DNA from 3 places in the Blastococcus sp. OS1-29 genome. Region 1 is predicted to be linked to each of the others. Evidence: predicted binding sites of a transcription regulator. Region 1 holds the regulator's gene; each other region holds the start of a gene.
The links. The regulator LexA, encoded in region 1, represses DNA repair genes until DNA is damaged. The targets are predictions, from matches to a motif close to TCGAACANNTGTTCGA.
Positions count from the first base shown of each region.

Region 1 (5,560 bases):
AGACCTGGCACCCACCATCGGCGTCGTGCCGCCACCCCAGCAGCTCACCGGCCCACCAGGTGCCTGCCTGATAGACCTCGACGGCCTGGGGCTGGCTCGTGAACACCGCTGCTCGGTTCTCCATGGCGCCTGACACGTGACGACCGTAAGCGTTGGAGTGACCACACACGGTGAACGCGCCCGCACTGAGGGTTGACGAAGTCGACCGCCGACGTTGTGAGTCTCTTGTCGTGACGTGGGTCACGACAACGCGTAGGCGTGGCGGCGAGCCGACGGCCACCCCTCCACGGGGTCGCCGGCGCTGCGAGGCGCTCACGGCAGTTCCAGGACCTGACCGGGGACGAGCACCGTGCCGTCGAGGGCGTTGAGTTCCTGGATCCGGTCGACGACCTGGCGGACGTCCGCTGTGCCGGCGACGTCAGCGGCGATGGACCAGAGTGTGTCGCCCGGCTGTACGACGACACTCTGTGTCCCGGCGAGCCGCAGGTCGCCGTCCTGCCCCGCGAGCAGTGGGCCCAGCCACGAGCCGATCGCCACGCCGAGCGCGAGGGTGAGGACCGCGGCCAGCAGGCGCGCCCGGCGGGTGAGCCGGACGCCGCCCCGAGCGGGGCGGCGCGCCGGTGCCGGCTCGCGCACCGCGGGACGCGGCTCCCCCGGCCGGCCCGCAGTGGCCCCCGCACCGCGCCGCGCGAGGCCCCCGTCCCGCGCCGGCGCCTCGACCGGGCGACAGACGCCGACCCGCGACGAGCTCCGCCCCGTCTGCCGCGGCCGCCGCGGCCACGCCTCCTCGGGGCCGGTGTCGCCACCGGCCGCCACCCCGACCAGCCGGGGCCGCCACGGCACCTGGATCTCCTCGTCGAAGTCCAGGACCGCCTGCTGCACGAGACCCATGACCCGTCCTCCCGTCCATCCGCTGCATCGAACGCCTGTTCGATTCGAACTGCTGTTCGATGTCTACCGCAAGCCACCGACGAAAGCGACACCGAACACGGCACGACTTCGAACATGTGTTTGATCCGCGGCCCTCGGCGCGCTACCGTCCGTCGGAGGACACATCTGCGCTGCGCGAGCAGCGGACAAGGAGGCGACGTGGCGGAGAAGAGCGGGACGGCAGGGGGCCGCAGGACGGCCGGTGGCGCCTCCGCGAACACCGAGACGTCCACGGTGCGCGCATTCCCCGACCGTGAGGCCGACGGTGACGGGCTGACCCAGCGTCAGCGCCGCGTCCTGGAGGTCATCCGCGACTCGATTGAGCGGCGCGGCTATCCCCCGTCGGTCCGGGAGATCGGCGAGGCGGTCGGCCTGTCGTCGGCGTCCTCGGTCGCGCACCAGCTGTCGGTGCTGCAGAAGAAGGGGTGGCTGCGCCGGGACCCGAACCGCCCACGGGCCCTCGACGTCCGGCTGCCGGGCGACAGCCCGCACTCGGCTGCGGCGGCAGAGCTCGCTGCCGGCGGAGAGTCCCCGGCTTCCGCGCCGACCTACGTCCCGCTGGTCGGCCGTATCGCCGCCGGTGGCCCGGTGCTCGCCGAGCAGGCCGTCGAGGACGTCTTCCCGCTACCCCGCGAGCTCGTCGGCGAGGGCACCCTGTTCATGCTCAAGGTCGTCGGTGACTCGATGGTCGAGGCCGCGATCTGCGACGGCGACTGGGTGGTCGTGCGCCAGCAGCCGACCGCGGAGAACGGCGAGATCGTCGCGGCGATGATCGACGGAGAGGCGACGGTCAAGACGTACAAGCGGCGCGACGGCCACATCTGGCTGTTGCCGCACAACCCCGCGTACGAGCCGATCCCCGGTGACGAGGCGACCGTGCTCGGCCGCGTCGTCAGCGTGCTGCGGCGCGTCTGAGACAGCCCGCCGGCCGGCGGTTCAGTGCCTCCGGTCGGCGGGACGACGATCGACGGGATGACGCCGGAGCTTGCCGCCGATCCAGACGATGACCGTCGCGGCGGCCGCCGCGATCAGACCGTTGGTGATCGGTGAGAGCCCCGACCGGCTCAGATCGGTGAAGCTCGGCACCGGACCCGCCGCCGGAGTCGCCGCAGGCGCGGCAGCGGGCGCGAGCGGTACCACCGTCAGGTCGCTCGGCAGCCCCTCGCTGGCGACCACCAGGCTCTGGTTGTCCGGCGCGAAGGTGATGGCCTCCCCCTGCCGCGAGTCGGGGAGCGGCGTACGTACAGGGGTACCGGCCAGCGCAGCCGGCACGTCGGAACCGGTCAGCGGCCACACGTAGGCGTCGGTGTAGGTGCGCAGGGCGATCGCGCTGCCGTCGCGCGCGACCGCTCCCCCGGTGACCAGGAGCTGGCCTGCCTGCCCGACCGGCCCACCCACGGTGCCGGTGAAGGTGAAGTTGACGCCGGCGACCTTCGCCAGGGCCACCGTCCCGCCGTCGACCAGGGCCGTTCCGGGCCGGTAGACGCCGCTGGCCCCCAGGATCTCCTTCGTCACGATGTACGGGGTGCCGTCCGGCGCGAGCAGCAGCGCCTCGGCGTCGTGCGCGCCGTCCGGGTAGGTCAGGCGGTAGATGCTGGTGGATCCGTCCGGACGGAGGGCGATCAGCGCCACGGTGGACCGGATGGAGTCGTTGTCGCCGGTGTCGGCCAGCCACACCGTCCCGTCGGCGGCGACCGCCAGGTCCTCGGGGTCGTAGGGGTCGACGGCGGCGGTGTGCACGTCGACGACCTGGCACGTGGCGTCCAGCAGGAAGACCGAGACCTGGTCGCCGCCGTCGTTCATGGCCAGGAACTGGCCGTCGACCGCCACCAGTCCGGAGAGCTCGGGCAACCGGGGGTCGGTGATCTGGCACTGGGCCGCCGGCGCGGTCGTCCCGGCGGACGCGGGCAGGGGGCAGCCGAGGACGAGGACGGCCCCGAGGACTCCCCCCGACGCCAGCAGTCGCCCCCGCGAGCCGCTACGCGGTCTGCCGGCCTGCTCGGGCACGTACCCAGCGTGACAGAACCATTGCGTTCAGTGCGTGAACCACGCCCAAGAGGACGATGCCCACGCAGGCACCCACGACCGCGTCGGTGAGCCAGTGGAAGTCGAGCGAGACCATGGCTGCGCCGGTGGCCACCGGCCCGACCACGCTGAGCAGCCAGAAGACCCGCTGCACACGGGCGGGCAGTCCGTACGCCACCGCCTGCCAGCGGGCGATCCCCCACATCAGGACGGCATTGGCGACGTGGCCCGAGGGGAACGACTGGCCGTCGGCATGGAAGAAGAAGACGCCGGGATAGCCCGGCGCCGTCCGCCCGGTGCCGTGCTTGATGGCGTAGACGGCGACGGTCAGCAGGCCGAGCGCGACCAGCACCCGGACCAGCGGCAGCCAGGTGCGCCGGCGCCAGGCGAGATGGCCGATGAGTGCGGCGAGGACGACGAGGATCGTCACCCGGCCGCCGAGCTGCGTCACCACCCAGATGAAGGGAAAGGCGGCCGAGTCGCGCAGGCCCCAGCCGCTGATCACGGAGGAGACGTGCAGGTCCATCTGCTCGAGCCAGCCGCGGGCCAGCACGTCGGCGGTGACGAGGGCGCCCACGACCAGGGCGGTGAGCATGACCCACCACGCCGGGCGGCCCGCGGAGACGACCCGAGGGCGATCGGGTGCGCCGGCGTCCCTGATCACGCCGCTCGTCACCCGGTCACCGTACCGGCCCGTGACCTGACCGTGATCTGCCCGACCCTGTTCTCACCCGACCGGGACGGCGAACTCCCCGAGGGTCGCGGCCAGGGCGCCATCCACCCGTGCGCTCAAGCGGGTGCCGGACTCCTCGTGCCGTTCCTCGAGCACCTCGCCGTCGCGGTGCACTCGGGCCACGAGGTCACCCCGGTCGTAGGGGACGAGCACCTCGACCTCGACGTCGGGGTGCGGGAGGCGGGCGGCGATGAGCTCGCGAAGCCCCTGGATGCCCACGCCGGTGCGGGCCGAGACCCACACCGCACCGGGCAGCGCCTGGCGCAGGGTCAGCACGTCGTCCTCGGTCATGGCGTCGACCTTGTTGACGACGATGACCTCGGGAACGCTCGCCGCGTCGATCTCGCCGAGCACGATCCGCACCGCCTCGATCTGGCCCAGCGGATCGGGGTCGGAGCCGTCCACCACGTGCAGCAGCAGGTCGGCCGCCGCCACCTCCTCGAGCGTGGACCGGAAGGCGTCGACCAGCTGGTGCGGCAGGTGCCGGACGAAGCCGACGGTGTCGGTGAGCGTGTACTCACGGCCGTCGGGCGACTCGGCTCGCCGGACGGTCGGGTCGAGGGTGGCGAACAGCGCGTTCTCCACCAGCACACCGGCGTCGGTGAGGACGTTGAGCAGGCTTGACTTGCCGGCGTTGGTGTAGCCGGCGATCGCCACGCTGGGCACCGCGTTGCGGTCGCGGGCCGACCGCTGAGTCGCCCGCGCAGTGGCCATGCCCGCGATCTCGCGGCGCAGCTTGCTCACCCGGGAACGGATCCGGCGGCGGTCGGTCTCGATCTTCGTCTCACCCGGACCACGGGTACCGATGCCGCCACCGCCGGCGACGCGGCCACCGGCCTGCCGGGACAGCGACTCACCCCAGCCACGCAGTCGCGGCAGCATGTACTGCATCTGGGCGAGCTCGACCTGGGCCTTGCCCTCCCGGCTGGTCGCGTGCTGGGCGAAGATGTCGAGGATCAGCGCGGTCCGGTCGACGACCTTGACCTTGAGCACCTTCTCCAGCTGGTTGAGCTGGCCCGGGGTGAGCTCACCGTCGCAGATCACGGTGTCCGCGCCGCTCGCCGCGACGATGTCGCGGATCTCGATCGCCTTGCCCGAGCCCACGTAGGTGGCGGCGTCGGGCCGGTCGCGGCGCTGGCTGACCGCCTCGAGCACCTGCGAACCGGCCGTCTCGGCCAGCGCGGCGAGCTCGGCGAGGGACCGGTCGGCGTCGGCCTGGGTGCCCTCGGTCCAGACCCCGACGAGCACCACGCGCTCCAGCCGGAGCTGGCGGTACTCGACCTCGGTGACGTCGGCCAGTTCGGTGGATAGTCCGGCCACGCGGCGGAGCGCGCCGCGCTCCTCGCGGATGTAGGAGCCGGTCGTGTCGTCTGGCTCGTCGAACGGCACGGGCTCGGGGGCTGTCGTCATCGTCTCCAGCGTTGCACGCCCCAGCGGCTGGGGCACCTGAGTTGTCGTCATCGGCGGGTACAACACCGCAGAGGCGCGAGTGCATCCCTCCTCCGACGGGGTACCGGTGGGAGGACGTTCCGACGACAGGAGGACCAGATGAGCGACTCCGGATCCAGCAGCCTGGGTTCCGACGCCGAGATCGACGACCCCGGTCGCGACCCGAAGGGCCTCAATCCTCCACGCAACCTCTGGGGCGGTCCCGACCAGGACACCGGTCGCGGCGAACCGCGCGGCGAGGGCAACGTCGGGCCCGGGGACAAGCCGGAGGACCCGACCGACGAACCCGAGTCCCGCGCAGACACGCCCTGACGACGGGTCAGGCCCCCAGCCACTCCGCGCACAGCACGCCGGCCGAGACGATGACGGCCGGCCCGGTGAGGACCGTCGTCCGTTCGTCGACTGCCACCGTCAGGCGACCGC
Region 1 covers NZ_JBXXJK010000008.1:62,429-67,988, reverse strand. Annotated here, with positions in the region: gene AC2H4J_RS19760 (hypothetical protein) at 1-136, opposite strand, end outside; gene AC2H4J_RS19755 (LysM peptidoglycan-binding domain-containing protein) at 313-891, opposite strand; gene lexA (transcriptional repressor LexA) at 1,090-1,845, shown strand; gene AC2H4J_RS19745 (hypothetical protein) at 1,867-2,937, opposite strand; gene AC2H4J_RS19740 (phosphatase PAP2 family protein) at 2,909-3,631, opposite strand; gene hflX (GTPase HflX) at 3,683-5,098, opposite strand; gene AC2H4J_RS19730 (hypothetical protein) at 5,237-5,449, shown strand; gene dapF (diaminopimelate epimerase) at 5,457-5,560, opposite strand, start outside.

Region 2 (5,560 bases), on a different contig from region 1:
TCTCCGCGCCATGCCCCAGCACCACCCCGGTCAGCCTCGCGACCCTCGGCACCGGCCTGCCCCCGGGCAGCCACGGCATCCTCGGTTTCGTCACCGACATCCCCGGGGAGAACCGCAGCCTCAACCACGTCCAGTGGGCCGACGACCCCGACCCCGACCTCTGGCAGGCCCGGCCCACCGTCTTCGAGCAGGCGGACGCGGCCGGGGTGCCGGCGACGGCGGTGGGCCCCTACGCCTACGCCGGCTCCGGCCTGACCCGCGCGGTCTACCGCGGCGCGCACTACACCGGTGCCGTCAGCCACGGCGATCTGTGCGCGCTCGCCCTGCGGTCGCTGTCCGCCACCCCGCGCGCGCTCGTGTACGGCTATGTGCCCGAGCTCGACCTCACCGGGCACGTCCGCGGCGTCGACTCGCCCAGCTGGCGGGCGCAGCTCGTACTGATCGACCACCTGGTGGAACAGCTCGTCTCCGGGCTGCCCGACGACGCCGCCCTGCTCGTCACCGCCGACCACGGGATGCTCGACGTCCCGGCCGCCACCCGGATCGACCTGGACGCCGATCCGGCCCTGGTCGACGGCGTCCGGGTGCTGGCGGGGGAGCCGCGCGCCCGGTACGTGCACACCCTGCCCGGCGCGGCGGACGACGTCCTCGCCCGCTGGCGCGAGCTGCTCGGCGACCGCGCGTGGGTGGCGACCCGCGAGGAGGCGGTCAGCAGCGGGGTCTTCGGCCCGGTGGACGAGGCCCTGGCGGCCCGCATCGGCGACGTCGTCGCCCTGGCCCGGGGCAGCTGGGCGCTGATCACCCCGGAACACGAGCCGGGGCCCAGCCGGCTCGCCGCCTACCACGGCTCGCTCACCGCGACCGAGCTCGCGATCCCCCTGCTGGTCGCCCGGGGCCGATCGCTCGGCTAGTCAGCCGGCGAACCGTTCCCAGGCGGACTGCCGCTTCATGCCGAGGGCTTCGCCGATCCGGTCCCAGGAGAGTTCGCGCCGGCGTGCCTCCGCCACCCAGGCGCGGAGGTCGTCGTCGACCTGGTCGCGGACCGCTTCGATGCGCGGCAGATGGTCGAGCAACGCCGTGTCGTCGATCTGCTCCCAGATCGGCACCCGTGGCGCGGCTCCACCGGCCGGTTTGTCGGCGATGACGAGCGCGCAGAGCTGGACGCACTCGTCGCAGATGAAGACGCCGGCGCCGGCCACGAGCGTGCCGACCTGATCGGCGGGCTTGGTGCAGAACGAGCAGCGACTGGTCACGGCAGGATCCTCGACGGGAGCGTGTCAGGCTTGCCCTGACACGCTAACGAGGTCGGGGACTGCCTGACCAGAGGTCCACGTGCCAGGTGCGCGAGTGCGCCGGGTGGAGGGCGCGGCACGTGAGGTGGTCGGCCACCTCGGACGGCCGGCTCTCGACCGCTGCCACGACGTCCCCGTCCGGGCCGGCCATCGTCACGGTCCAGCGCTCGATGTCGGCGCCGGGGGGCGAGGCCGGCTCCACGGAGGTCACCGGCAGGTCGTCCCATCCGAGCAGCCCGAGCTCCCCGCGGGCGTGGTGCTGGGCCGCCTGGCCCGGCGGCGGCACGCCGGCCCGGCCGCGCAGCCAGGGCAGCGCCACCTGCCCGCGCTCGTGCGCCCGCACCAGCTCCGCGCCGTCGCCGGGCACCTGGCCGTAGTAGAAGCCGTGCGGCAGGACGACGACGTTGGCGGCGAACCGGTCGCCGCCGAGGTGGCTGCACTCCCAGACGTCCGCGGGTCCCGGTACCGGCATCGACCGGGCGAGCAGCCGGCCGCGCAGCGCGCAGCAGGCGTCGTGCCCGCCATGGGTGCACACGAGGTACACCGGCCGCTCGGCGCGGACTCCCACCGATCCGTCCCACGGGGCGGTCAGCAGGTCGGCGTCCGACGAGCGCACCGACCACCACAGCCCCTCCCGGCCGGGCCGGCTGTCGGCGTATGCCCAGCGGCGACCCGAATCGGCCAGCCGCTCCCCGGGCCGCCGGACGAGGAGCAGCCGGACGTTCTCCGTCCGGGACCGGCGGGCCAGTTCCGGGGCCACCTGCTGGTCGAACCGCGACTCGGCCAGGGCATCGCGACCCCACGGGCCGGGTTGTTCGATCAGCAGCCAGCGCTGTGCGGGGGAGGCGGTCGCGACGGGGGAGTCGCCCCGGGCGAGCGCCCGGACCGAGCACCGGTTCGGGTCCAGCCGACCGGCGGGGCGGTACGGGAGAGTCACCCCGTCGACGGGGCCGGGGGCCGGCTCATCGGTCCGCCCAGAGTCCGTCGCCACGGATCCCATCATCGGGCACGGTCGCGATCGACTCGGTGACCAGCCTGCGGGCGAGCGCCAGCCGGCCGACCGGCTCGAGTCCGGGCAGGTCGCCGACCTTGAGCTCGCCGGCGGCCAGCAGGGCGGAGAGGGCGGCGTGCTCCGTGACGGGAAAGGTGAGCGAGCGCCGTCCGGCGAGGAGGGTGAGGTCGCCGTCGGTGCCGTCCCGGAGGGCGCAGCGCAGCCGGCGCCGCAGCTGGAGGACGGCGTCATCGGTGAGGGCGGCCGCGGCGGCGGACTGGGCCAGCGGCGCGACCGGCTCGGGTCGCACCTGCGCCCAGGCCCGCGCCCGCAGCCGGTCGGCGACCTGGTCGGGGTCGAGCCGGCCGAGCCACTCCTGCAGCCCGGCGATCGCGGCGGCGACGTCGTCCCGCACGCCGTCCGGGTCGGCCAGGTCGATGCCGAGGGGGAGGGAGGTGCGCAACTGCGGGTCGTCGGCGGCGATGGCGCGGACGAGGTCCAGCGCGGACTCGGCGGCCGACCAGCGGGTCACCGAATGCACGCCGACGGTCAGGTGCGCGCTGATGGCGCCGAGGGCCTCCGCGGAGTGGATGAATCCGCGGGGGAGATAGAGGACGTCGCCGGGGCCGAGCACCGCGTCGATCACCGGCTCGCCCTCGGCGGCCGCCGCGACGTCGTCCGCACGGTCCTGCCAGGGCTGGGTCCGCAGCGGGTCGGGCAGCACCGGGGCGTGGATGCGCCAGTGCTTCTCCCCGGCGACCTGCAGCACGAAGACGTCGTGGACGTCGTAGTGGGGGCTGAAGCCGCGCGAGGACGGCGGGGTGATGTACGCGTTCACCTGCGTCGGGTGCCCCAGGTCGGCGGCGAGGGAATCGGCGAACTCGATCAGCGGCGGCCAGAGGCGGTGCAGACCCTGCAGGACGACGGTGCTGCCGTCGGCGAACAGTCGCAGGACGGCGTCGGAGGACACCTGGTCGGCGATCTCCGCGCCGGCGCCGCCGGAGGTCGTGAACCGCTTCGGGTCGACGACCGCGCCGTCCTTCGCGATCCGCAGGAACGGCGTGCGCAGGCCGCGGCGGGACAGCAGTTCGTCGACCGCGGGCAGGTCGAGCAGGTCGGTGAAGGTGTTGCCGGTGTCCCGAGCGCGCGCCAGCAGGGGCTGCCGTGCCCAGTACCGGTCGACGAAGACCTCCGGGTCGAGGTTGGTGCACCGCCGCAGGGCCGGGCGGAGCTGATGCTCCGCCCGGCCCTGCGAGGTCGGGTTCTCGGTCAGGCCGAGCCGTCCGCGCCGCCGTCGGCACCGCCGTCCGCGCCGCCGTCCGCGCCGCCGTCGGCACCGCTGTCCGCGCCGCCGTCGGCACCCGCGTCGCCGGCGCCACCGTCAGCGCCGCGGTCCGCGCCGCCGTCGGCACCCGCGTCGCCGGCGCCCCCGTCAGCTCCGCCGTCCGCGCCGCCATCGGCGCCGCCGTCGTGCGTACCGGGCGTGCCTGCGGCCCCGCCGTCGGCCGGGCCCTCCGTGCTGGTCATGTCGTCGTCGAGCGCCATGGGTTCTCCGATCGGGTCGATCCGGAGCCGCCGGCCGGCGGCTCCCCGTCGCTGCCTTACCTCGCTCATCCTGGTCTGACACGCCGTCGGCCACCAGCCGTGATCAGCGGCTTTCGCAGGAGCTACTCTTCCGGCAGGATATCGAACAGGTGTTCGATACGCAGATGCGCTGCGGAGGAGGTGTTCGTGGGCAGGTCGACGGGGTGCACCGTCCTGCACGTCGACATGGACGCGTTCTTCGCCAGCGTCGAGGTGCGCCGCCACCCGGAACTGGCGGGCACGCCGGTGATCGTGGGCGGCGTCGGCAACCGGGGGGTGGTCACCTCGGCCACGTACGAGGCGCGCCGCTACGGCGTGCACGCGGCGATGCCGACCGCCCGGGCGCTGCGGCTGTGCCCGACCGCGACCGTGCTCCCCGGTGACATGGCGCTCTACGCCGAGGTCTCCCGGTCGGTGATGGCGCTGTTCCGGTCGATCACCCCGCTGGTCGAGCCACTGAGCCTGGACGAGGCGTTCCTCGACGTCTCCGGCGCCGGACGGCGGCTGGGCGACGCGGCCGAGATCGGGGAGTACCTCCGCGCCCGGGTGTACGACGAGCAGGGCATCACCTGCTCGGTGGGCGTCGCCGGCACCAAGTTCGTCGCCAAGCTCGCCTCCACCTCCGCCAAGCCCGACGGGCTGCGCGTCGTGCGCCCGGCCGAGGTGATGGACTTCCTGCACCCCCTGCCGGTGGGGGCGCTGTGGGGGGTGGGCCCCAAGACCGAGGAGCAACTGCTGCGGCTGGGGTTGCGCACCGTCGGCGACCTGGCGCACGTGCCGGCAAAAACTCTGCAGCGAGCGCTCGGTGCGGCCGGCGGTGGCCACCTGCACGACCTGGCGTGGGGGAGGGATCCGCGCCGGGTGGTCCCGAACGAGCCGGAGAAATCCACCGGGCACGAGGAGACCTTCGGCACCGACGTCGACGACCCCGCGGTCATCCACCGCGAGCTGCTCCTGCTGTCGGAGCGGACGGCGGGCCGGCTGCGCGCCGGCGGCTGGCTGGCCCGGACGGTGAGCATCAAGATCCGGTTCGCCGACTTCGCCACGATCACCCGCAGCCGCACCCTCGAGGTCCCGACGGACGTGGGACAGGAGCTCTACGACACCGCCCGCGCACTGTTCGACGCGCTGGGGCTCGATCGGGCCCGCATCCGGCTGGTGGGGGTGCGGGCCGAGCGGCTGGTCGACGCGGGTTCCGCGTCGCAGCAGCTGGAGCTCGGCGCCCGCGAGCACGGTCGGCGGGACGCCGAGCTCGCCGCCGACCGCGCGGCCCGGCGGTTCGGGGCCGGCGCGGTGCGGCCGGCGACGCTCCTGCACCGGAACGCCGGGCGGAGATCCGGCCTGACCAGCGCGGATCCATCCCGGCGCGGACCCACGCGGCCACCGGGAGGGCACCCGGAGGAGTGATCCCCGAGACTTCCCCACGGATCGCCGCGGGCTCGCCTTTCGCCGCTTGCGAAGGGCTCGTAACATCGGCTGTACCGTCGGCGGAAGCCACCGACGGCCAAGGCTCCGCCCACCTGGAGGTCGACGTGCCGCTCTCCGAGCACGAGCAGCGTCTGCTGGAGCAGATCGAGCGCGCCCTCGTCGACGACGATCCCAAGTTCGCCTCGTCGGTCCGCACCGGTGACCGCCGGCTGAAGGCGCGCCGCAAGTTGCAACTCGGTGTCGCCCTGGTCGTCGTCGGAATGGC
Region 2 covers NZ_JBXXJK010000006.1:164,980-170,539, forward strand. Annotated here, with positions in the region: gene AC2H4J_RS16640 (alkaline phosphatase family protein) at 1-911, shown strand, start outside; gene AC2H4J_RS16645 (ClpX C4-type zinc finger protein) at 912-1,253, opposite strand; gene AC2H4J_RS16650 (ferredoxin family protein) at 1,297-2,292, opposite strand; gene AC2H4J_RS16655 (cupin domain-containing protein) at 2,255-3,253, opposite strand; gene AC2H4J_RS16660 (hypothetical protein) at 3,553-3,828, opposite strand; gene dinB (DNA polymerase IV) at 4,015-5,274, shown strand; gene AC2H4J_RS16670 (DUF3040 domain-containing protein) at 5,400-5,560, shown strand, end outside.
Region 2: a site for LexA is predicted at 3,970-3,985, ahead of dinB (DNA polymerase IV). Genes of this name have one in related genera too.

Region 3 (5,560 bases), on a different contig from region 1:
GGCCACCGCCGGTGGCAGCCCGGTGATCTCCTGCACGTGTGGTGCGCCCACCTGCTGCAGCAGCCGGCGGGCGTACGGGGCGACCGACTCGAAGTACCGTCGCTGCGCCTCGGCGTAGAGCGTGCCGAACGCGAGCGAGGACTTCCCCGAACCGGAGACGCCGGTGAAGGCGACCATCGCATCGCGCGGGATGTCGACGTCGACGTCGCGCAGGTTGTGCTCGCTGGCGCCCCGGACCCGCACGAAGTGGTCGGTCGGATCGACAGCCACCTCCGCAGACTACCCAGCCGGCCGGAAGCGGACCTCGCGGTCCATGGCCATTCCCGAGGCCTGGCCCGCCGTCAGACGTTGAAGCGGAACTCCACGACGTCGCCGTCCTGCATGACGTACTCCTTGCCTTCCATGCGCACCCAGCCCTTGGCCTTGGCGTCCGCCATCGAGCCGGCCTCGATCAGCTGGTCGAAGGAGACGATCTCGGCCTTGATGAAGCCGCGCTGGAAGTCGGTGTGGATCACGCCGGCCGCCTGGGGGGCGGTCGCGCCCACCGGGATCGTCCAGGCGCGCGTCTCCTTCGGTCCGGCCGTCAGGTAGGTCTGCAGCCCGAGGGTCGCGAAGCCGACCCGGGCCAGCTGGTCGAGCCCCGGCTCGTCCTGCCCGATGCCGGCCAGCAGCTCGGCGGCCTCGTCGTCGGGCAGCTCGGCGAGCTCGGACTCGATCTTGGCGTCCATGAGGATCGCCTCGGCCGGTGCGACCAGTCCGCGCAGTTCGGCGATCAGCTCCTCGTTCCCCAGCTCCTCCTCGTCGACGTTGAAGACGTAGAGGAACGGCTTGGTGGTCATCAGACCCAGTTCGCGCAGCGGTGCGGGGTCGATGCCGGCGGAGAAGAGCGTCTTCCCCTCGTTGAGGACCTGCTGCGCCTCGACGGCGGCCGCGTGCAGGGCGGCGCGCTCCTTGTCCTTGCGCATCTCCTTCTCCAGCCGCGGGACCGCCTTCTCCAGCGTCTGGAGATCGGCCAGCAGGAGTTCGGTGTTGATCGTCTCGATGTCGTCGGCGGGAGACACCTTCCCGTCGACGTGCACGACGTCGGGGTCGGTGAACACCCGGATCACCTGGCAGATCGCGTCGCTCTCGCGGATGTTGGCCAGGAACTTGTTGCCCAGGCCCGCGCCCTCGCTCGCCCCGCGCACGATGCCGGCGATGTCCACGAACGACACGGTCGCCGGGATGATCTTCTGCGAGCCGAACACCTCGGCGAGCTTCGCCAGCCGCGGGTCGGGCACGCCCACCACGCCGACGTTGGGCTCGATCGTCGCGAACGGGTAGTTCGCCGCGAGGACGTCGTTCTTGGTCAGGGCGTTGAAGAGGGTCGACTTGCCGACGTTGGGCAGGCCGACGATCCCGATGGTGAGGCTCACGCGTTCTCCTCGCTGGCGCTCGTCGTCCGCGATCGCCCAGCTGCTGTGTCTTCTGTCGAGCTCGCAAGCTCGCTCTCTCGAGCCCAGGTTACGTGGACCCCGAGCACCTGACGGACGACGATGGCCCGATGCCCGCACCCGTCGACCTGGCCGCCGCCCTCGGACAACTCGAGCAGCCGTGGCAGCCCCGCACCGTCGCCGTCCTCAACGACTACGACCTGCGGGTCGTGCGCACCCACGGCGAGTTCACCCTGCACAGCCACCCCGAGACCGACGAGGTGTTCCTCGTGCTCTCCGGATCTCTGACGATCCGCCTGGACGACGGCGACGTCGCCCTCGGCCCAGGTCAGCTCTACGTCGTCCCCAAGGGTGTGGCGCACCAGCCGGCCTCCCGAGACGGCGCAGAGGTGTGCTGATCGAGCCCAGCGCGACGGTAAATACAGGGGACACCCCGAGCGAGCTCACGTCGGAGCGCCGCGTCCTCTGAGGAGGGTGCGGGTTCAGACGCCGGCGTGCAGGGGTTCGTAGACGACGATCTCGGTGCCGTCGGGGCGCCAGGTGCGCCATCGGCCGTCGGGTTGTCGCTCGATCCGGAAGCCGTGATGGACCTTCGCGTGATGGCGCTCGCAGAGGAGGGCGCCGTTGTCGAGATCGGTCTGGCCGTCGTGGGCCCAGTGAATGAGGTGGTGCACGTCGCACCAGAAGCTGGGAGCGTCGCAGCCGGCGAATACGCAGTGGTGGTCGCGGACCTCGATGGCCCGCCGCAGGTGCAACGGGAAGAGCCGTTTGGTGCGACCCGCTTCCAGTGGCTGCCCTTCCGGGCCGATGACGATGCGGGTGATGTTGCCGTCGCATGCCAGCATCCGGGCGCGCGCTGCTGAGATCTGCGAGCCGTAGCCGGTCCGCCCCGCACCCGGGAGGGTGGCCAGGTCGACCAGGTCCGCCAGCGGAATGGTCACGATCACATGAGGCTTGGATCCGCGCAGGATGGGCAGCCCGTCGGCAGCGAGCGTGTTGTCGGCCCACTGCACGAACGCATCACCCAGTTGCTGGGCGCGGGTGCGCAGGTCCCCCTTGGGGCGGGAGGCCTGCACCATCGACTCCAGCACCGTCTGGACCTTCTCCCCGCCCACGGCGTCGAGGTCGGCGCGGAGGGTGATGCTGCCGTCGGCGTGCTTGGCGATCGACACTCCGCGCCGCTCGGTCGGATCCGGTTCGGTGCCGTCGGGATCCAGCCGGTCCAGGAAGTGCTGCACGACCGCGCGCAGCTCGTCGTACGGCCGGGTGGAGGCGACGTCGGCGAGGATCCGGTCCACTTCGGCGAGGTCGATGCCCTGCCCGACCGCTTCCGCCTGCACATCCCCCGCCGCAACCGCGGCGATCACGGCGACCTGCTCGGCGTTCACCGTGCCTCGGGCGAACGCTGCGGCCACGGCCGGCAGCTGCTCCAGTGCGCGGCCGTTGCGGACCAGGCGGTGCGCCGCACCTGCCGACAGTCGTAGATGACCGCGGAGCCAGGACCGCATCGACTTCTGCCCGTCGCGCTCCGGCGCCTGGAGGTTCTCAGCCCGGCGCACCGTTCGGGCCAGCTCCGCCTGTCCGGCATTGACCATCGCCGTGAGCAGCGCCGTCCGATCCAGCACCTGGGCGTCGGTGACCAGATCGTCCAGATCGCCGGCGTCGAGCAGTGCCTGCAGCAGTTCCCGCACGACACCTCCCCGCCCTCGATCACTTGTTCGAATAATACCGGCAACACGCGGCTCGCGCACCACGAATCCCCAGGTCAACCGCCTGTCCACAGATGAACGGGGCCTCTTGACACGAGGTGATCAGTGACCGGAGACGGCAGCAGTCCCGAGTCCGCCGCGGGAACCGCCGGTGCGCGGTCCCGCCGTCCACCGGACGGTGGAGACGGTGGAGTCGACGGAGGGCACGGCGACGTCCGAAAACCGCCAGTTCTCGCCGTCCGGGGCTGGCATGCTCGTCTTCATGAGCCGGACGCTGGACCACGAGCGCTGTTACCGCGCGGTCGCCGGGCGCGACGCCCGGTTCGACGGCTGGTTCTTCACCGCCGTGCACACGACCGGCATCTACTGCCGTCCGTCCTGCCCGGCCCGCACCCCGCTCGCCCGCAACGTCTCCTTCTTCACGACCGCCGCGGCAGCCCAGGCGGCGGGCTTCCGCGCCTGCCGCCGCTGCCGTCCCGACGCCGTCCCCGGGTCACCCGAGTGGGACGTCCGGGCGGACGTAGTCGCCCGCGCCATGCGGCTCATCGCGGACGGCGAGGTGGAGCGCTCCGGCGTTCCGGGGCTGGCCGCGCGGCTGGGCTACTCCGAGCGCCAGCTGCACCGCCTGCTGGTCGGCGAGCTCGGCGTCGGTCCGCTCGCACTCGCCCGTGCGCAGCGCGCCCAGACCGCGCGACTGCTCATCGAGACCACCGACCTGCCGATGGCCGACGTCGCCTTCGCGGCGGGGTTCGCCAGCATCCGGCAGTTCAACGACACCGTCCGCGAGGTGTTCGCCATGTCACCGACCGGGCTCCGCAGGACCACGACCCCGTCCGGGGCGACGAACGCCGCACCCGGCTGGCTGACCATCCGGCTCGCGGCCCGCGCTCCCTACGCCGCGGACGAGGTGCTGCTGTTCCTGGGCGCTCACGCCGTCCCCGGCCTGGAGGAGTGGGACGGGACGACGTTCTCCCGCGTGTTGGACCTGCCGCACGGCCCGGCGGTCGTGCAGCTGTCCCCCGCGCCCGGCGGCGGCGCCGGGGTCACGGCCAGACTGAGGCTCGCCGAGCTGCGCGACCTGGGGGCCGCCGTCACCCGCTGCCGCCGAATGCTCGACCTGGACGCCGACCCGGTCGCGGTCGACGACGTGCTCGGCGGCGATCCCGCCCTGGCACCCGTCGTGGCTGCCGCCCCCGGGCGCCGGGTGCCGGCCTCGCCGGACGCCGACGAGCTGGCCGTGCGCGCCGTCCTCGGTCAGCAGGTCTCGGTGGCCGGGGCGCGCACCCTCACCGCACGGCTGGTGACAGCAGCCGGCACGCCTCTCGCCGAGCCGGTCGGCACGCTCACCCACGCCTTCCCCCGGGCGGCAGCACTGGCGGAGGCCGATCTCACCGCCGTCGGCCTGACCGGCGCGCGCCGCCGCACGGTGCACGCCCTGTCGGCCGCGCTGGCCGGCGACGGCATCGCCCTCGACCCGGGTGCCGACCGCGACGAGGCCCGGCGGGCGCTGCTCGATGTCCCCGGGATCGGTCCCTGGACCGCGGCACTCGTCGGCCTGCGCGGCCTCGCCGACCCCGACGTCTGGCTGCCCGGCGACCTCGCCGTGCGCCGGTCACTGGAGTCCCTCGGCAGCAGCGACGCCGACGCCGCCGCGCGGTGGCGGCCGTGGTCGTCCTACGCCGTCCTGCACCTGTGGGCGCTCGCCGTGCCCGCCCTCTTCACCCGCCCGAGCCCGGAACCTGCCCTCCCGAGGAGTGCCTGATGTCCACCCCAGCCCGCCCTGGCCCAGCCCGCCACGCCACGATCACCACGCCACCCGGGCCCTTCACCGTGCTCGTGGACGCCGACGACGTCGTCCTCGCCAGCGGCTGGACCGCGGACGTCGCCGATCTGCTGCCCGTCGTGCACCTCTCTCTGCGTCCGGCCGGCAGCGAGCGGGTGGCAGACCTGCCCGTGCTCGACGCGGTGGAGAAGTACGTCGCCGGTGACGTCACGGCCATCGACGAGGTCGCGGTCCGCCAGCGGTCGGGGCCCTTCCTCACCGAGGCCTGGCAGATCCTGCGCACCGTGCCCGCGGGGCACCCCGACAGCTACGCCGCCTTCGCCGCGCGCTGCGGCCGGCCCGCCGCGATCCGGGCCGCCGCGAACGCCTGCGCTCGCAACGCGGCAGCCCTCTTCGTGCCGTGCCACCGGGTGCTCGGCTCCGACGGCGGCCTCGGCGGCTTCCGCTGGGGAACGCCGGTCAAGCGCTGGCTGCTCGACCACGAGGCGGAGCACGCACCGCTCGCCGCCTGATCCCGGCGTCAGCGAGGCAGGGGGGCGGTCAGCTCCAGGTTGATGTCGTCCGGGTCCTGCACGGACAGGATGGCGATCCCGAACCCGGTCAGCTCCTGGATGTCGCCGTGTTCGACGCCGGCC
Region 3 covers NZ_JBXXJK010000001.1:649,608-655,167, reverse strand. Annotated here, with positions in the region: gene uvrA (excinuclease ABC subunit UvrA) at 1-270, opposite strand, end outside; gene ychF (redox-regulated ATPase YchF) at 342-1,415, opposite strand; gene AC2H4J_RS03260 (cupin domain-containing protein) at 1,544-1,831, shown strand; gene AC2H4J_RS03255 (HNH endonuclease signature motif containing protein) at 1,916-3,124, opposite strand; gene AC2H4J_RS03250 (hypothetical protein) at 3,245-3,406, opposite strand; gene AC2H4J_RS03245 (AlkA N-terminal domain-containing protein) at 3,405-4,904, shown strand; gene AC2H4J_RS03240 (methylated-DNA--[protein]-cysteine S-methyltransferase) at 4,904-5,437, shown strand; gene AC2H4J_RS03235 (VOC family protein) at 5,446-5,560, opposite strand, start outside.
Region 3: a site for LexA is predicted at 3,140-3,155, ahead of AC2H4J_RS03255 (HNH endonuclease signature motif containing protein). Genes of this name have one in related genera too.